Methylorubrum extorquens: one gene and its partner. The protein of the gene in region 1 interacts with the protein of each later gene in a pairwise test. Links are inferred from orthologs where the notes say so. Each region holds a gene or a part of one and is shown on either strand. Other genes may lie near its edges. The genes, in order: hflC and ftsH.

Evidence for each region.
Region 2: the proteins of hflC (region 1) and ftsH interact in binary tests that used the Escherichia coli proteins (3 or more experiments, as listed by UniProt). The link is inferred for Methylorubrum extorquens from one-to-one orthologs.

The regions. Positions count from the first base shown.
Region 1 is NZ_JALJXF010000001.1:3,325,212-3,331,187, forward strand. What follows is about bases 1,000-3,998. They hold hflC (protease modulator HflC), read left to right. Parts: upstream 1,000-2,017; coding sequence 2,018-2,980; downstream 2,981-3,998. Other genes in these bases: hflK (FtsH protease activity modulator HflK), read left to right, coding at 1,000-2,021; J2W78_RS15715 (DegQ family serine endoprotease), read left to right, coding at 3,172-3,998. Also shown: J2W78_RS15695 (thymidylate synthase), read left to right, coding at 1-104; J2W78_RS15700 (dihydrofolate reductase), read left to right, coding at 104-604; more of hflK, read left to right, coding at 873-999; more of J2W78_RS15715, read left to right, coding at 3,999-4,707; phosphoserine phosphatase SerB, read right to left, coding at 4,815-5,711; tRNA (adenosine(37)-N6)-dimethylallyltransferase MiaA, read left to right, coding at 5,725-5,976.
Region 2 is NZ_JALJXF010000001.1:831,783-837,748, forward strand. What follows is about bases 2,166-5,154. They hold ftsH (ATP-dependent zinc metalloprotease FtsH), read left to right. Parts: upstream 2,166-2,690; coding sequence 2,691-4,619; downstream 4,620-5,154. Other genes in these bases: tilS (tRNA lysidine(34) synthetase TilS), read left to right, coding at 2,166-2,553; J2W78_RS04055 (sulfite exporter TauE/SafE family protein), read left to right, coding at 4,732-5,154. In the rest of the region: peptidoglycan-associated lipoprotein Pal, read left to right, coding at 1-338; tol-pal system protein YbgF, read left to right, coding at 509-1,534; more of tilS, read left to right, coding at 1,531-2,165; more of J2W78_RS04055, read left to right, coding at 5,155-5,481; glmM (phosphoglucosamine mutase), read left to right, coding at 5,711-5,966. UniProt on the Escherichia coli protein: Acts as a processive, ATP-dependent zinc metallopeptidase for both cytoplasmic and membrane proteins. Plays a role in the quality control of integral membrane proteins.

The DNA of each region.
Region 1 (5,976 bases):
GGTTGAACCCGGAGGTGCGCTCTCTGTTCGACTTCCGCTTCGAGGACATCGTGATCGAAGGCTACGAACCGCATCCCGCGATCAAGGCGCCGGTGGCGGTGTGATGGATCGACCCCGCATCTCCCTGATCGCGGCGGTCGCCCGCAACGGCGTGATCGGCCGCGATAACAGCCTCGTTTGGCGGCTCTCGAGCGACCTCAAGCGCTTCAAGGCGCTCACCATGGGCAAGCCGATCCTGATGGGGCGCAAGACCTGGGATTCGATCGGCCGCCCCTTGCCCGGACGGCGCAGTCTGGTCATCACCCGCGATCGCACCCTCGCCCTTCCCGACGCCACCGTCGTGCGCGACTGGGACGAGGCACTTGCCGCGGCCGGAGGCGACGAGCTGATGGTGGTGGGCGGCGCCGAGATCTACCGGCTCGCCCTGCCCCATGCCGACCGGCTGCATCTCACCGAAGTCGATGCGGCGCCGGAGGGCGATGCGTACTTTCCGCCTTTCGACCGGGATCTCTTCCGTGAGACGCTGCGCGAGGCGCACGGCCCCGGCGAGCGCGACGAGTTCGCGTTTCAATTCGTGGACTTGGAACGGTCGGGCAGCCGTTGACCCACCATCAGGCGCTTTGGCCGCAGGGGCGGAAAGAGTTTCGTGGCACGAACGACCGTTGCGGTTGACGCGGTGTGGGCCCACCTGCCAGCCTTGACAGGACTGCGCGGCGCCACTCAGGTGCGCAGCGTCCGCGCGGCACCGCAAACGCGTTCTGGCGCTTGGGAAAACCGGCTTTTCCCGCCCCATAACGGGGCGACGGATCGAGTTTAGGGCAAGGGTCATCCGCATCCGCGGGGACCGGCTTCAGCAGGAGTTCACGTCGAGAATGCCTTGGAGCAATCAGAGCGGCGGCGGAGGTGGTCCCTGGGGCCGTCCCGGCGGCGGCGGCGGCGGTAACGGCGGCGGCCCCTGGGGTGGCGGGGGTGGCGGCAAGACGCCCCCGGATCTCGAGGATCTGCTCCGGCGCGGCCAGGATCGACTCCGCGGCGTCATGCCGGGCGGAGGCTTCGGCGGCGGCAAGGGAATCCTCGTCGCGGCAGGCTTGGTGCTCAGCGCGTGGCTGCTGACCGGGTTCTACATCGTGAAGCCGAACGAAGTCGGCATCAACACGGTCTTCGGACGCTACACCAGCCAGTCCGGCGAGGGCCTGCGCTACAACTTCCCCTATCCGATCGGCTCCGTGCAGAAGCCCAACGTCGGCATCGTGAACTCGATTCCGATCGGCTACATGGCCGCCGGCAACACGACGCGTCAGCGCGACGTGCCGGAAGAGAGCCTGATGCTCACCGGTGACGAAAACATCGTCGATATCGATTTCGAGGTGCAGTGGCGCGTCAACCCGCTCAAGGCGGAGGACTACGTCTTCAACCTCGCCAACCCGGATGGGACGATCAAGGCCATCGCCGAAAGCGCAATGCGCGAGGTGATCGGCCGCCGCAACATCCAGGCGATCCTGACCAACGAGCAGTCCAGCATCGCTCAGGAGGTCAAGGAGATCGTCCAGAGTGCCCTCGACGAGTACGGCGCGGGCGTGCGGATCGAGGTCGTGCAGCTCACCAGCGTCACCCCTCCCCCGGAGGTGCGGCCCGCCTTCATCGATGTGAACGCAGCGCAGCAATACGCACAGCAGGTACGTAACGAGGCCGAGACCTATGCCAGCCGCGTGACGCCGGAAGCCCGAGGCAATGCCAGCAAGGTTATGCAGGCGGCCGAGGCCTACAAGTCCCAGGCGACCTCGGAGGCGACCGGTCAGGCGTCGCGCTTCCGTCAGGTCTACGACTCCTACAAGGTCGCGCCCGAGGTCATCCGCGAGCGGATCTTCCTCGAGACGATGGAGCGCGTGCTCGGCTCCGTGAACAAGGTCATCATCGATCAGAACGGGGGCGTGGCCGGTGCCAACGCTGCGGGCGTGCTGCCGGTGCTGCCTCTGATGGAGAATGGGCGGACGCAGACGAACGGAGCGACGGGCCGATGAACAATCCAGCCATTCGGACCGGCCTGGTCATCCTCGCGGCGGCAGCCGCGATCGGCCTCTACGCCTCCGTCTTCACCGTCGGGCAGATGCAGCAGGCGCTCGTACTTCAGCTCGGCCGCGTGCGCGACGTGCTGAACCCCGTCGGCCAGAACAAGCCCGGCCTGTACTTCAAGGTGCCGTTCACCGACAGTGTCGTCCTGTTCGACAAGCGGGTGCTGGATCTCGACCTTCCGGTTCAGACCCTGCTCACCGCCGACCGGCAGAACCTCGAAGTGGACGCCTTCGTCCGCTACCGGATCATCGATCCGCTCAAGTTCTACCAGGCGGCGGGGACGATCGCCCTGGCCAACCAGCGTCTGGCGAGCTTCACCAACTCTGCGCTCCGCAACGTCCTGGCCCGGACCAGCCGTGACGCCATCGTGCGGACCGAGCGCGCCGAGCTGATGAACACGATCCAGGAGGACGTGAACAAGCAGGCCAAGAGTCTCGGCATCGAAATCGTCGATCTGCGCATGACCCGTGTCGACCTTCCCGCCAAAAACAGCCAAGCGGTCTACGATCGCATGACGTCGGAGCGGAAGAAGGAGGCGACCGACATTCGCGCCAACGGCGATCAGGCGGCGACGCTGATCCGCGCCAAGGCCGACCGCGACGTCGTCGTGATCCTGGCAGAGGCCAATCAGAAGCAGGAAGAACTGCGCGGTGAGGGCGACGCGGAGAGAAACCGCATCCTCGCCGAGGCGTTCAGCCAGGATGCCAACTTCTTCGCCTTCTACCGCTCGATGCAGGCTTACGAGCAGGCGCTGAAGGGGCAGGACACCCGGCTCGTGGTGAGTCCGAACTCGGACTTCTTCCGCTTCTTCAACGATCCGCAGGGGCGCCGGCCGCAGGGTGCCCGCAACGGCGGCGCCGAGCCGACGGCGTCTGGCGCCGGCGCCACCACAGGCACGGTGCGCTGAACGATCTGCGACCGATACGACCATCGCGGCCGGCACCCTTGATCGGGGTGCCGGCCGCTGAATTTATAGGTGTCTCTCACCAAACGCCCGCCGCTCAGCTCTGACCGAAGGGGAAACGATCGGGGATCGGGCGTTTCGTGAGGCACACAACCGGCCTGAAACAGGCACTCTCAGAGCTTGAGGAAACGTCCATGAGACTCGCCGCGAACGCCGTCCGGGGTCGAACGCCGTCGTTTGCCCGGCGCGCCTCATCGGCCCTGGCCGCCGCGGTGCTGGGCGTCACCGTCACGGTCACCGCCCTGCCGATCCCCGCCTTCGCCCGCGGCCCGGAATCGCTCGCCGACCTCGCCGACAAGGTGACCGATGCGGTGGTGAACATCTCGGCCTCGACGACGGTCGAAGCCAGCAACCGCGGCGGCCGGACCATGCCGCAACTTCCGCAGGGCACCCCGTTCGAGGATCTCTTCGAGGAGTTCTTCAAGCGGCGTGGCCAAGGGACGCCGAAGGGTGACGAGGACAGCCCGCGCGGACCGACGCGCAAGTCGAATTCGCTCGGCTCCGGCTTCATCATCGACGCCTCGGGCATCGTGGTGACGAACAACCACGTCATCGGCGACGCCAACGACATCCAGGTCATCCTGAGCGACGGCACCAAGCTGAAGGCGGAGATCATCGGCAAGGATCCGAAGATCGACCTCGCCCTTCTGCGGGTGAAGCCGACGGCCGAGCGCCCGCTCAGGGCCGTGCCCTTCGGCGATTCCGACAAGATGCGCCCAGGTGATTGGGTGATGGCGATCGGCAACCCGTTCGGCCTCGGCGGCTCGGTCTCCGCCGGCATCGTCTCGGCCCGGGGCCGCAACATCGAGTCCGGCCCCTACGACAACTACATCCAGACCGATGCGGCCATCAACAAGGGCAATTCCGGCGGCCCGCTGTTCAACATGGACGGCGAGGTGATCGGCATCAACACCGCGATCCTGTCACCTTCCGGCGGCTCGGTCGGCATCGGCTTCGCGGTTCCCTCGGGGACGGCAAGCCAGGTTGTCGATCAACTCCGGCAGTTCGGCGAGGTCCGTCGCGGCTGGCTCGGCGTGCGCATCCAGAACGTCGATGAGGCGACCGCCGAAGCGCTCGGCCTGAAGGGCGGCGCCAAGGGCGCGCTCGTGGCCGGTGTCGATGAGAAGGGCCCGGCCAAGACCGCGGGGCTCGAAGTCGGTGACGTCATCGTCAAGTTCAACGGCGTGCCGGTGAAGTCGTCGAGCGAGCTGCCGCGCATCGTCGCCGCGACCCCGGTCGGCAAGACCGTGGACATTCAGATCGTGCGCAAGGGCGAGGAGCAGACGAAGGCGGTTCTGCTCGGTCGCCTGGAGGACGGCGAGAAGACCCAGGTCGCCAACGTCAAGCAGCCGGAACCGGAATCGGTCAATCGCCAGATCCTCGGCCTCAACCTCTCCGGCCTCAACGACGAGGCGCGGCGCCGCTACGGCATCAAGGAGAGCGTCAAGAACGGCGTCGTGGTCACCAAGGTCGATCCCGACTCGACCGCCGCCGACAAGCGCATCCAGCCGGGCGAGGTCATCGTCGAGGTCGGCCAGGAGGCGGTTTCGAACCCTGCCGACGTGACGAAGCGCGTCGAGGCACTCAAGAAGGAGGGCCGCAAGTCTGTGCTGCTGCTGGTGGCCAGCATCAGCGGCGACGTGCGGTTCGTGGCGATCGGGTTGGAGTAAGCAGCGATCCGATCGACGGTGTTGCCCTCCCCTCTTCCCGCACCGGGTGGAAGGGAGGGGCACGCAGCCGAATTGCATCTCGGAGCGTTGCGACGTCGCCGAGGAAATTAAGCTACGAACTCAGCCGCCGAGAAACCTTGCAGGTAGAGCAGCGCGGTCAGATCGCCGTGCTCGATTCGCACCTGCGCGGCCTGCGCCACTTTCGGCTTGGCGCGGAAGGCAACACCGAGACCGGCCTCTTCGAGCATCGGCAGATCGTTCGCCCCGTCACCCACGGCGATCGTCTCCGCTGGGCTCAGGCCCAACCGCTCGCGCAGTTCGATGAGGCTTGCGCGCTTGGCTTCCGCGCCGACGATGGGCTCGACAACCTGTCCCGTCAGGTGCCCGTCCGCGACGTCGAGGCGGTTGGCGCGGGTTTCGTGGAAACCGAGACGGGCGCCGATGGGGCCGGTGAATAGGGTGAAGCCGCCTGAGACGAGGCAGGTGAAGGCGCCGTGCGCCCGCATCGTCGCAACGAGGGTGCCGCCGCCCGGCGTCAGGCGGATCGCATCGCGGATCAGACCGTCGATGGCGCCGACAGACAGGCCCTTCAGCAGGCCCACCCGCTCCCGCAGCGCCGGTTCGAAGGCGACCTCACCACGCATGGCCCGCTCGGTAATCGCCGCCACCTGCTCCTTGATGCCGACGACGTCGGCGAGTTCGTCGATGCATTCCTGCTCGATCATGGTGGAGTCCATGTCGGCGAGGAACAACCGCTTGCGGCGGTGCTGATCGTGGGGAACCACGGCAACGTCGATCGGCTCAGACGCAAATGCCGCGCGCAGGGCTTCCGTCAGAGCCGGCGCGTCGTCGGGTGCGCCCGGCAGCAGAAGCTCGGCCGCCACCTCGCCGTGGAGAATGCGCGGTTGATGCTCCGTCCGCGTCACGCGGCGCGCCTCGGCGAGCACTGCATCGGTGATGGCGGGCCGGTCGGGGTTTGCTATCAGCGTCGCGACGAGGGTCATGGAGATCGAGGCCGTGCAGGGTTCGGACGGGCAGGACGCGGGGCACCCGGCCGCCATCCTCATTGCAGGGCCCACCGCCTCGGGCAAGTCGGCGCTGGGCTTGCGGATCGCCCGCGCTTTCGGTGCCACGGTGATCAATACCGATTCGATGCAGGTCTATGCCGATCTGCGCGTGCTTTCGGCGCGGCCCTCCGCCGAGGAGGAAAGGCTGGCCCCCCATCGCCTCTACGGCGGTATCGACGGGGCCGTGAACTTCTCCGTCGGA
Region 2 (5,966 bases), 2.5 Mb from region 1 along the record:
GCGACCGCGTGTTCTTCGAGTCCGATTCGACCGATCTCACCCCGACCGCGACCGCCACCCTCGACAAGCAGGCATCGTGGCTCCAGCGCTACTCGCGCTATAGCTTCCTCATCGAGGGCCATGCCGACGAGCGCGGCACGCGGGAGTACAATTACTCCCTCGGCGCCCGCCGCGCACAAACCGTGCAGGATTACCTCGCCTCCCGCGGCATCTCCGCCTCGCGGATGCGGACGGTCTCCTACGGCAAGGAGCGCCCGGTGGCGGTGTGCAACGACATCTCCTGCTGGTCGCAGAACCGCCGCTCCGTCAGCGTTCTCGATGGCGGCGCCGGCTCCTGAACCGGGTGCGGGCCCGGTTTTGCGGCCGACCGGGCCATCTGCTATCGGGTAAGCGTGCCTTATCGAACCTTCGCTGCGCCGTCGCCGCTCAGGCCGCGACGGCGCAGCGGAGGTTTCGGGGAGGACACGACGTCGGCCGCGAACCAGAAGACCGATCGGTGCCAGCCGCCATGTTCCGCCGCCTCCTCCTGACCCTCGGACTCGGTTTCGCGATCGCGCCAGCGGCTCTCTGTGGCGCGCAGGCGCAGGATGCGTCGGAACTCGTGGTGCGTCTCAACCGCCTCGAGAACGTGTCTCGGCAGCTCTCGGGACAGATCGAGACGCTTCAGTACGAGAATCGGCAGCTCAAGGAACAGCTCCGGAAGTTCCAGGAAGATGTCGAGTTCCGCTTCCAGGAAGGGAAGGGGAGCGCCGCCGCACCCGCCCGCAAGGCCCCGGCGCCCGCCGCGGCACCGCCCTCGGCCGCGCCCTACGGCACCAATCCGGGTGAGGGGCGGCCGGGCAAGCGCAGCGATGCCTTCGATCCCGAGCAGAATCCGAATGCGCCGGGCGCCCCGAAGCCACTCGGGACGACGCAGCCCTCGCTGCCTTTGCCGACCGGCGCCATCGCCGAAGCCGAAGCGCCCCTGCGCCGCTCCGTCCCCCCGACGGTCGTGGAGGCGGATACCGACGCGTCCGAGGACGGGGATCTGCCGCCGCCCGGCTTCGGCGGTCCTGTGGACCTCTCGCCTCCGTCCGCGCGAACCGGTTCGATTGCGCCGGTCGAAGCACCCGTCGGGAGCGCCAGCATCGCCGCCACCGGCAGCGGCGACGCGCAGGCGGATTTCGAGGCCGCCTACGCCCTCATTCGCGAGCGCCAGTACGAGCAGGCCGAGATGAGTCTGCGTCAGTTCATCCAATCGCATCCGCGCGACCGGCTGGTGCCGAAGGCGACCTACTGGCTCGGTGAGAGCTACCTTCAGCGCAGCCGCTCCCGCGAGGCCGCCGAGCAGTTCCTGAAGGTCTCGACCGACTACGCGAATTCGCCCGTCGCACCCGAAGCGATGCTGAAGCTCGGCACCTCCCTGCACGCGCTCGGGGCCAAGGCCCAAGCCTGCGCCACGCTGGCCGAGGTCGAGCGCAAGTTTCCGAGCGCGGGTGCCACTGTACGCCAGGGCGTCGAGCGCGAGCAGAAGCGCGCCCGCTGCGCCGCTTGAGCGCGGCGTCCCTCGACGAACGCCTCGCCCGCGCCCTCGCACCATTCCTGGCAGAACCCGCTCGTCCGGCACTGCTCGCCGTTTCGGGCGGACCCGATTCCACGGCGTTGATGCACGCGGCAGCCCGATTGGGACAGGATCGGTTCCGGGTCGCCACGGTGGACCACGCCCTCCGGCCGGGTTCGGCCGACGAGGCGGTAGAGGTTAGGCGCCTCGCCGCCGAACTCGGCCTCGTCCACACAATACTGACCTGGGATGCGCCGCGACACGGCAGCCGTATCCAAGCAGCGGCGCGCGGCGCTCGCTACAGACTGCTCGCCGACCATGCGGCCCGGATCGGCGCGGGTCTCGTTCTGACCGCCCACACGCTCGATGACCAAGCCGAGACCGTGCTGATGCGCGTGATCGCCGGAAGCGGCCCCTCCGGTCTTGCCGGGATGCGCGACGAGCGCCCCCTGGCACCAGGCATCCGATTGGTGCGGCCGTTCCTGAGCATCTCGAAGGCCGACCTCGTGGCCTATTGCGAGCGGCACCGCCTCCCGTTCCTGCGCGATCCCTCCAACACGGACGAGCGCTTCACCCGGGCGCGGTTGCGCCGCCTGCTGCCGCTGCTGGCCGAGGAGGGCCTGAATGCGGCGCGACTTGCCCGCCTCGCCGTCCGTGCCGGACGGGACGATGCGGCGTTGAGGCAGCGTGCCGAGGCCGTGCTGTCGGAGATCACGCACGGCGACGTAGAGGGCTTGCGACTCGACGGACATCGCCTGCGCCGCGAACCTTGCGCCATCGTCTTGCGCGTCCTCGACATGACCCTCGACAGAATCGCGTCGCCTCACGAAGCGCCCGTTCCGAAACGTCTGGAACGGCTCGAAACCCTCGTTCTCGACGCGCTGCTGCCGGCTCTGGCCGAGGGGAGGGCGCTCCGCCGCACCCTCCGCGGGGTCTTGATCGAGACGGACGGGGAGGGGACGATCCGCCTCGCCGCCGCGCCGCCACGCAGGGCACCGGAGGGGCGCCGCTAACGCTACGCGGTCGCCCTCGACGCAGGGGCCGCCGATTTACTTGGCAACCGGTGGGGCGCCGCCTACATTGGCCCGGAGTGCGTGGGGTATGCCGCGACATTGCGGGACGACGCTCGCACGCCTCCCAGGACCGATCGATGAACCCGAATTTCCGCAATTTCGCCCTGTGGGTCGTCATCTTCCTGCTGGTGCTCGCCCTCGTGACCCTGTTTCAGAACCCAGGTCACCGTGGCGGCGGCAGCGAGATCGCCTACAGCCAGCTCCTGAACGATGCCGACGCCGGCAAGATTCAGTCCGTCACGATCTCCGGCCAGGACGTGAGCGGCACCTATGTGGGCGGCGGCAACTTCTCGAGCTACGCGCCGAACGACCCGGGCCTCGTCTCGAAGCTCCAGGGCAAGGGCGTGCAGATCACGGCGCGTCCGCCCTCCGACAACACACCCTGGTTCATCCAGCTTCTCGTGAGCTGGCTGCCGATCCTCGTGTTCATCGGCGCCTGGATCTTCCTGTCGCGCCAGATGCAGTCCGGGGCGGGTCGCGCCATGGGCTTCGGCAAGTCGAAGGCCAAGCTCCTGAACGAGGCGCATGGACGCGTCTCCTTCGATGACGTGGCCGGCGTCGAGGAGGCCAAGGAGGACCTCCAAGAGATCGTCGAATTCCTGCGCGATCCCCAGAAGTTCCAGCGCCTCGGCGGCCGCATCCCGCGCGGCGTGCTGCTCGTCGGCCCGCCCGGCACCGGTAAGACCCTGATTGCCCGCGCGGTCGCGGGTGAAGCCAACGTGCCCTTCTTCACGATCTCCGGTTCGGACTTCGTCGAGATGTTCGTCGGTGTCGGCGCGTCCCGCGTGCGCGACATGTTCGAGCAGGCAAAGAAGAACGCGCCCTGCATCATCTTCATCGACGAGATCGACGCCGTCGGCCGTCACCGCGGCGCCGGCCTCGGCGGCGGCAACGACGAACGTGAGCAGACCCTCAACCAGCTCCTCGTGGAGATGGACGGGTTCGAGGCCAACGAGGGTGTCATCATCATCGCGGCGACCAACCGCCCCGACGTGCTCGACCCGGCGCTGCTGCGTCCCGGCCGCTTCGACCGCCAGATCATGGTGCCGAATCCGGACGTGACCGGTCGCGAGCGCATCCTGCGCGTTCACGTCCGCAAGGTGCCGCTGGCGCCCGACGTCGATCTCAAGGTCATCGCCCGCGGCACGCCAGGCTTCTCGGGTGCCGACCTGATGAACCTCGTCAACGAATCCGCTCTGCTCGCCGCGCGTCGAGGAAAACGCATCGTCACGATGCACGAGTTCGAGGACGCCAAGGACAAGGTCATGATGGGCGCCGAGCGGCGCACCCTCGTCATGACCGAAGACGAGAAGCGGCTCACCGCCTACCACGAGGGCGGCCATGCCATCGTCGCCTTCAATGTCCCGGCCACCGATCCCGTTCACAAGGCGACGATCATCCCCCGCGGGCGGGCGCTCGGCATGGTCATGCAGTTGCCCGAGCGCGACAAGCTCTCGATGTCTTTCGAGCAGATGACCTCGCGGCTGGCGATCATGATGGGCGGGCGCATCGCCGAGGAGATGATCTTCGGCAAGGACAAGGTGACGTCGGGCGCCCAGTCCGACATCGAGCAGGCGACGCGGCTGGCCAAGATGATGGTCACCCGTTGGGGCTTCTCGCCGGAACTCGGCACCGTGGCCTACGGCGACAACAACGACGAAGTCTTCCTCGGCATGTCGATGGGCCGTCAGCAGACGGTCTCGGAGGCAACTGCCCAGAAGATCGATGCGGAAGTGCGTCGCCTCGTCGAGGCGGGCCTGGAGGAGGCACGCCGTATCCTCGGGGAGCGCAAGGACGACCTTGAAGCGCTCGCCCAGGGCCTGCTCGAATACGAGACCCTGTCCGGCGACGAGATCCGCAAGCTGCTCCAGGGCGAGCCGCCGGTGCGCGACTCGGGCGACGTCCCGCCAACCCCGGCCCGCGGCTCACCAGTGCCGTCGACCGGCCGTGGCCGCCCGCGTGGCAGCGACGGCGGGTTGGAGCCGAGCCCACAGCCGCAGGGCTGAACAGGCCGACCAAGCTTCGACAAGGGGCGCCGTGAGGCGCCCCTTTTTCATGGCCGTCGCGTCGTTGCACCGGTGAGCCTTCCCACGAGACGGGAGTGAAAAGACCCGGCACATGTCGAGTTCGGTCTATCTCATCGTCGCCTTCGGCGCGGCCATCGCCGGCTTCGTGCAAGGGCTGTCGGGCTTCGCGTTCGGCCTCGTCGCCATGTCGGTCTGGGCCTGGGTCATCGATCCGCAGCTGGCAGCGGCACTTGCCGTCACCGGAGCCCTCACGGGGCAGATCATCGCTGCGGTGACTGTGCGCCGAGGCTTCGACGTCCACGTCCTGACCCCGTTCGTGCTCGGCGGCCTTGCCGGTGTCCCACTCGGAGCGTTCCTGCTGCCGCATCTCGACATGCACTGGTTCAAGACGATCCTCGGAACCCTTCTCGTGGTCTGGTGCCCCGTGATGCTCCTATCGAAGGATCTGCCGCGCATCACCGTCGGCGGCCGTATCGCAGACGCTGCCGTCGGCCTTGGCGGGGGCATTCTCGGGGGCCTCGGCGGGTTTACGGGCACTCTGCCGACGCTGTGGTGCACGCTCCGCGGCTACGAGCGCGACGTTCAGCGCGCCGTCATCCAGAATTTCAACCTGTCGATGCTCGCCGTCACGATGACGGTCTACGTCGCGTCCGGGATCGTCACGCGAGGCATGCTGCCGATGATCCTCGTCGTGCTGCCGGCCATGCTGCTTCCCACCATCGTCGGCACACGGGCCTATGTCGGCTTAAGCGAGACCGGCTTCCGCCGCCTTGTCCTCGGCCTTCTGACCGTGTCGGGCATTGCTCTGCTCCTCTCGGGCCTGCCGCAAATTCTTCGATAGAGCAGCCTTCGGCCCTCAAGAACACGATGACGCGAAGATAAGAGGCTCGTGCGGCCTCCTGAATTCCACTTGCGGAATGATGCACGCGCCGCCGGTCAAACCGGCTGGCTCGCCCCATTTCGACCGCCTTTGTCGCGGAGCAACCAATTCACGAGGCCCGTGCTGCCGGCCGGGCGCCATTCTGATAGTGTGGTCGGCTGCGAACCACGCCGAGCGCGGAGAAGCAACGTTGCGTAAACACTTCGGTACCGACGGCATCCGCGGACGGGCCAACGGCGTCATCACACCGGAGCTGGCTCTCAAGGTCGGGCAGGCCGCGGGCGTGATCTTCCAGCGCGGCGACCACCGCCACCGCGTCGTGATCGGCAAGGATACCCGGCTCTCGGGATACATGATCGAGACCGCCCTCGTGGCCGGCTTTACCTCCGTCGGCATGGACGTGCTGCTGCTCGGCCCGATGCCGACGCCTGCCGTCGCCATGCTGA